DNA from 2 places in the Massilia sp. MP_M2 genome. Region 2 is predicted to be linked to the other one. Evidence: predicted binding sites of a transcription regulator. Region 2 holds the regulator's gene; the other holds the start of a gene.

Region 1 (3,410 bases), on a different contig from region 2:
CCGGCCAGGGCAAGCTGGCCAGCACCCTGCTCAACTGATCCGGCGGTCCGGCGATCCGGCGGTCCGGCGATCCGGCGACGCGCTCTAGAGACCCGGCTGGGTCTCGGCGGCGAGGGTGGTGCTCTCGCCCTGCGACAGGTTGGTTGCCAGGTCGCGTAGCGCGGTGCGTACGCCTTCTTCGATCACCGGGTGATAGAACGGCATCTCCAGCATCTGGTCGACCGTCAGGCGCATCTGGCACGCCCATGACAGCAGGTGCGCCAGGTGTTCGGCGCGCGGCGCGATCATCTCGGCGCCCAGGAACAGGCGCGAGCCGTATTCGGCATACACCCGCAGCATCCCCTTGTTCTGCAACATGACGCGGCTGCGGCCCTGGTTCTCGAACGACACGCTGCCCACGGCGAATTTGCGTTGCCCGCCCGCGCACAGTTCCCGGTAGCTCTTGCCCAACGTGGCGATATTTGGCTCGGTAAAGGCGACCGCGATCGGCGTGCGGCGCAGGCCCGGACGTACGTCGGGGTAACGGCCCGCATTGTCGCCGGCGATCTTGCCGTGATCAGCCGCGTCGTGCAGCAACGGGCGCTCGTTGTTGGCGTCGCCCGCGATGAAGATAGAGCTGGTGCCACACTGCATCGTGCGCACGTCAAAGGTCGGGATGCCGTCGGCGCCCCGCTCCAGGCCGGTCAATTCCAGCCCCAGGTCATGCACGTTCGGCCTGCGCCCGGCGGCCATCAGCACGTACTGAAAGCGTTCGCTGCTTTCCTTGCCCAGCGCGTCGCGCACATGCAAAACGACCTCGTCGCCCTCCTGCACTGCTGTCACGATCTCGCTCTGGAACGCAATGTCGACTTCCTCGCCCAGCACGCGCGCAGCGCAGCGCAGCACTTCGGGGTCGCTGATGTTGGCGATGGAGCCGCCGCGCGCGTAGAAACGCACGCGCACGCCCAGGCGGCTCAGGGCCTGGCCCAGTTCGAGGCCGATCACGCCGGTGCCGATCACGGCCACCGAGGCGGGCAGGTCATTCCAGTAAAACACGTCGTCGCTGGTGACGATGCCGGGACCGACGTTCTCGAGCTGCGGCAGGCGCAGTGGCGTCGAGCCGGTGGCGATGACGACGCGCCCGGCGTGGATCTCGGTATGGTCGTCGACCTGCAGCGTGCACGGGCCGGTAAAGCGTGCGTGGCCCTGCAGGCGGTCCTGAACGGGAATGGCTTCCACGGCCTCGAGCACGAAGCCGACGAAACGGTCGCGTTCGCGCTGGACGCGCGCCATCACGGCCGGGCCATCGATCCGCACCTCGCCGGCATGCACGCCAAACGGGCCGGACGTGTGCAGCGTGTGCGCCGCCTCGGCCGCAGCGATCAGGAGCTTGCTCGGCATGCAACCGACCCGGGCGCAGGTGGTGCCGTAGTGCGCGCCCTCGATCACCACGGTGCGCGCGCCCTGCGCTTTGGCTGCGCGATAGGCCGTCATGCCGGCGGTGCCAGTGCCGATGACGGCGACATCCACGTTCAATTGTTTCATGGTGCTCTTTCGCTGTTGACAGGCAAAACGATACGCTATTTCAAGCACGCTGGTGGCAGGACTGACCGATTCAGCATGCCATCGGGCGCCAGCGTTTTAAAAATGATGTTGAATAACTGTCGATAAATCTTACAAATCGCAAGTTACAACTTTAATTTTCAGAAACTTTATTTAAAAGAATCAATTGCATAGATCAAAAATAGAAATACGGCATGATATTTGCTCTACTTCGGGTTCACCCACCAAGGAGATCCCATGTCACTTGCTTCCTTCAACAAACTGCTTGTTAGCCTGTCGCTGTTCGCTTGCTCTTCCGTGTTCGCCGCGCCGCTGGTTGTCAATGTTGCTGGGGTCACGAGCCAGGGTGAGATCGGCGATCCAGGCAATACCGTGCTGAACTTTAACGTCGGCGCCAATTCGGTCATTACCAGCGTCGCCTACTCGTTGAACCTGACGGCGTTCTCGCCGAGCTGGCTGTCCGAAATTGGCCTGGCGTTCACCGCCTCGGACGGCATCGACGGCGTGGTGTTCAACCCGGGTTTCGGCGATGACGGTCCGGGTACCGCGACCTACGCCGGTTCCGCCACTCTGGCCGACTTCGGCCTGGAGTTCGCAGTTGGTGCCGACGGCATCCTGCGCCTGGAATTCTATGAAGACTTCGATGACTTCGCTGGCGTCGATGGCATCTGGAACTTCGGCACCCTGACGTTTGGCGTGGAACCCGTCGACGTGGAAGTGCCCGGCGAAGTGCCTGAGCCAGCCACCGGTCTGCTGCTGGGCGCCGGCCTGGGCATGATGGGCTATGCAAACCGTCGCCGCCAGGCGGCGCGCAAGGCTGCCAGCGCGGCTTAAATATCGAGCGGGTCGACTTCGAGCGACCACTTCACGCGGGCCTTCATGGCCCGCAGCGCTTCCATCCACTCGCGCAGGAAGGCCTGCAAGGCCGGGCGCGAGCTGGACTCCACCAGCAGCTGGGCGCGGTCCATATTGTGCACGCGCGTCATCGTCATCGGGATCGGGTCATTGATCAGGATGCCGTCGTGCGCCAGGCAGTCGCGCGCGCTTTCCAGAAACGCAATCGCGATCGGCAGCTCGCGCGCTTCGGCCCGCAGCAAGGCCTGGTACATGTAGGGCGGCAGGCCCGCTTCGCGCCGTTCGTCGAGCAACTGGCCGGCAAAGCGCTCGTAATCGTGGCGCATCACCGCGCCGTACAGCGGATGCTGCACGTAGCGCGTCTGCACCAGCACCTCGGATGGCGCCCCGGCCCGTCCCGCGCGCCCCGCCACCTGCATCAGCTGCGCGAACAGACGCTCGCTGGCGCGGTAGTCCTGCGAGAACAGCGCGGTATCCGGGTTCAGAATGCCCACCAGCGTGAGCTTCTTGAAGTCGTGGCCCTTGGCGACCATCTGGGTGCCGATCAGGATATCGACCTCGCCCCGGTGCACGCTGTCGAACGCCGCCTGCGCGCTGCCCTTCAGGCGCGTGGAATCGGCATCGATGCGCAGGATGCGCGCCTCGGGGAACATCGCCCGCAAGCCCTCTTCGACGCGCTGCGTACCCCGGCCCAATGGCTGGATGTCGACATTGCCGCAGGTGGGACACGAGCGCGGGATGCGCAGCTCCAGACTGCAGTGGTGGCAGCGCAGCCGGTTCTCGGGCTTGTGCAGCACCATGAAGGCGGTGCAGCGCGTGCAGTCGCTGATCCAGCCGCAGGCGTCGCAGGAAATCACCGGGGCATAGCCGCGCCGGTTCAAAAACAATAGTGACTGCTCACCGCGCTCCAGACGCAGGCGCAGCGCCGCGACCATCTCGGTGGTCAGGCCATCACGCCCGCGGTCGCGCTCCATGTCGATCAGGCGCACGCGCGGCAGCACGGCGTCCTGGAC
Region 2 (3,410 bases):
AGCATCAACGGCACCGACATCACCAGCCTGCCGATCCATCGCCGCGCGGTGCTGGGCCTGTCGTACCTGCCGCAAGAAGCCTCGGTGTTTCGCAAGCTGACGGTGGAAGAAAACATCCGCGCCGTGCTCGAACTGCAAAAGGTCAACGGCAAGTCGCTGACCAAAACCGAGATCAACGACCGCCTCGACAGCCTGCTGGCCGACCTGCAGATCGAGAAGCTGCGCGAGAACCCGGCGCTGTCGCTGTCGGGCGGCGAGCGACGCCGCGTGGAGATCGCGCGCGCACTGGCGACCAACCCGCGCTTCGTGCTGCTTGACGAGCCGTTCGCCGGCGTCGACCCGATCGCCGTGATCGAGATCCAGCGCATCGTGCGCTTCCTCAAGGAGCGCAAGATCGGGGTCCTGATCACCGACCACAATGTGCGCGAGACGCTCGGCATCTGCGACCGCGCCTACATCATCAATCAGGGGGCGGTGCTCGCATCCGGCCGTCCCGACGATATCATCGCCGACGAGTCGGTGCGCCGCGTGTACCTTGGTGAACATTTCCGCATGTAAGCCATGGTCAATCAATGAAACAGTCCCTTCAGCTCCGCACCTCGCAGCACCTGGCGCTCACGCCACAGCTGCAGCAATCGATCCGCTTGCTGCAGCTGTCGACGCTCGAACTGCATCAGGAGATCGAGCAGATACTGGGCGATAACCCGCTGCTCGAACGGCTCGACGATCCGCTCGATCATTCGGTGCGCTTGCTGGGCGATGGCGCCATCAACAATGCGCCGGCGCCGGGCGAGGCGCCGCCGGCGCCGGGCCAGCAGGCCGAAGGCGAGGGCAGCGCACCGGCCGAGGGCGAGGGCGCCGAAGGCGGCGCGGTCGATGGCGACCGGCCCGACACCGACTGGAACGAAGGCAGCGGCGCGTCGTCCGGCAGTAGTAGCAGCAGCGACGACGAAGACGGCCGCCCGCAGCTGGAGGCATGCGCGATCACGCTACGCGAACACCTGATGGAACAGGTGCGCGAAACGCTGCTCTCAACCCGCGACCGCGCGCTGGCCGAACTGGTGATCGACGCGCTGGACGACAACGGCTATCTGGACGAGCCGCTCGACGAGATCCACGCACGCCTGCCGGAAGAACTCGAGGTCGACCTGGACGAACTGCGCTGCGCGCTGGCGATGGTGCAGAGCATGGACCCGGTGGGCGTGGGCGCGCGCAGCGCATCCGAATGCCTGGCGCTGCAGATCCGGCGCATGCCGGGCGTGCCGATGGTCACGCGCCGCATGGCCCTGAAGATCGTCGAAGGGTACCTGACCTGGTTCGCGCAGCGCGAATACAGCAAGCTGAAAAAAGCACTCGATTGCGATGATGAAGATCTGCGCGAAGTGCAGGCCGTGGTCCGCCAGTGCAACCCGCACCCGGGCGCCGCGTTCGCGTCGAACGTGTCAGATTACGTGGTGCCGGACGTGATGGTGCGGCGCGCCAAGAATGGCTGGGCGGTCACGCTGAACCCGGACGTGATGCCGCGCCTGCGCGTCAACAGCCTGTACGCCACGATGCTCAAGCAGGGCCGCAGCGAGAGCCAGATGGGCGCGCAGATGCAAGAGGCGAAGTGGCTCATCAAGAATATGCGCCAGCGTTTTGACACGATCCTGCGTGTGGCCGAGGCCATTGTCGAGCGCCAGCGCAACTTTTTCAGCCACGGCGCGGTTGCCATGCGGCCCCTTGTTTTGCGCGAGATAGCTGATACACTAGGTCTGCACGAGAGCACGATTTCTCGTGTCACAACGCAGAAATACATGCTGACCCCGCACGGCATGTTCGAGTTGAAGTATTTCTTCGGTAGCCACGTTGCCACCGAGGCGGGAGGCGAAGCATCCTCAACGGCAATCCGTGCGCTCATCGCACAATTGACAGGAGCAGAAGACCCTAAGAATCCATTATCCGACAGCAAGATCGCGGAAATGCTCGGGGAACAAGGCATGGTCATTGCGCGCAGGACGGTCGCAAAATACCGTGAAGCGCTCAAGATCCCCCCCGTCAGTCTCCGCAAAGCCTTGTAACAACGCCGCTCATACAGCCTGTGCCTTCAGCTCCTGTATGGTGCAAGCGACGTGACATCTTCAAAGGAGTGTGTATGAACCTCACCATCAGTGGTCACCATCTCGAAGTAACCCCTGCCATCCGTGAATACGTTCAGAATAAGCTGGAACGCATTATTCGCCATTTCGATCAAGTCATAGATACCCACGTCTTCCTGGCCGTCGATAACCTCACCGAAAAAGAAAAAAGGCAAAAAGCTGAAATCAATGTCCAGGTGTCGGGCAAGACCCTGCACGTGGCGAGCGTCGCGCAAGACCTGTATGCCGCGATCGACATGTTGATGGATAAACTGGATCGACAAATCCTGAAGCACAAGCAGATGCTGAAAGACCATAACCGCACAGCGATCAAACGCCTGGACGTCGACGAAGCAGACGTCGCTGCCGCCTGATTCAAGCGCAGGTCACCATCGCCAGGGGCGTCTTTCAGAGACGCCCTTTTTGCATCCCGCTGCCGGTAAAATACGTGTTTCCTCCCGATGGATCACGCCATGTCCGAACACGTCCTGACCCGCATTGCCAACCGCACCGGCATCATCACCCTCGACCGGCCAAAGGCGCTCAATTCGCTGTCGCTGGACATGGTGCGCGCGCTGACCGCGATCCTGCTCGACTGGCAGCTTGACGCCGCCGTCGATGCGGTGGTGATCACCAGCAGCAGCGAAAAAGCACTGTGCGCGGGCGGTGATATCCGCTTCTTCCACGAGGTCGGCAACGCCTCGCCGCAAGATGGCAGCGCACTGCTCGAAGATTTTTTCACCGAAGAATACGCACTGAATCACCTGATCCATTTTTATCCAAAACCGTATATCGCACTGATGGACGGCGTGGTCATGGGCGGCGGCATGGGCATCGCGCAGGGCGGGCCCGATTGCGCCCTGCGCATCGTGACCGAGCGCACGAAGATGGCAATGCCCGAGGTGAATATCGGCCTGTTCCCCGATGTCGGCGGCAGCCATTTTCTGTCGCATGCGCCGGGGCAGTTGGGGATGTTCCTGGGCTTGACCGGCTTGACGATCGGCGCGGCCGATGCGCTGTACGTAGGCCTGGCCGACGTGTTCGTACCTGGCGCTGATTTGGCGGCCTTGCAGGCGCTGATCGAGGCGACGCCGGGCGCGGATCTGCAGGCGGCGATCCGCGCTCTCGCCAGCCAGCATGCCGGCGAGAGCGAATTGCAGGCCAACCGCGCGTGCATCGATGCGCACTTCGGCGCAGACTCGGTGGCGGCGATCATGGCGTCGCTCGAGGGTGACGACACACCATTCGCGCAGAAGGCGTTGCGCGCGATGCGCCTGCGCTCGCCGTTGATGA

What was found. The regulator sigma-54, encoded in region 2, starts transcription at its own class of promoters, with help from an activator protein. The targets are predictions, from matches to a motif close to TGGCANGNAANCTGCTTT.
Region 1: the regulator sigma-54 is predicted to act here: its motif matches at 1,733-1,750, upstream of RCH14_RS09705 (PEP-CTERM sorting domain-containing protein).

The regions. Positions count from the first base shown of each region.
Region 1 is NZ_JBCHJF010000003.1:436,166-439,575, reverse strand. It holds gene RCH14_RS09715 (SRPBCC family protein) at 1-38, shown strand, start outside; gene RCH14_RS09710 (dihydrolipoyl dehydrogenase) at 85-1,524, opposite strand; gene RCH14_RS09705 (PEP-CTERM sorting domain-containing protein) at 1,780-2,376, shown strand; gene RCH14_RS09700 (primosomal protein N') at 2,373-3,410, opposite strand, start outside.
Region 2 is NZ_JBCHJF010000005.1:87,205-90,614, forward strand. It holds gene lptB (LPS export ABC transporter ATP-binding protein) at 1-558, shown strand, start outside; gene RCH14_RS12915 (RNA polymerase factor sigma-54) at 573-2,060, shown strand; gene hpf (ribosome hibernation-promoting factor, HPF/YfiA family) at 2,135-2,491, shown strand; gene RCH14_RS12925 (enoyl-CoA hydratase/isomerase family protein) at 2,591-3,410, shown strand, end outside.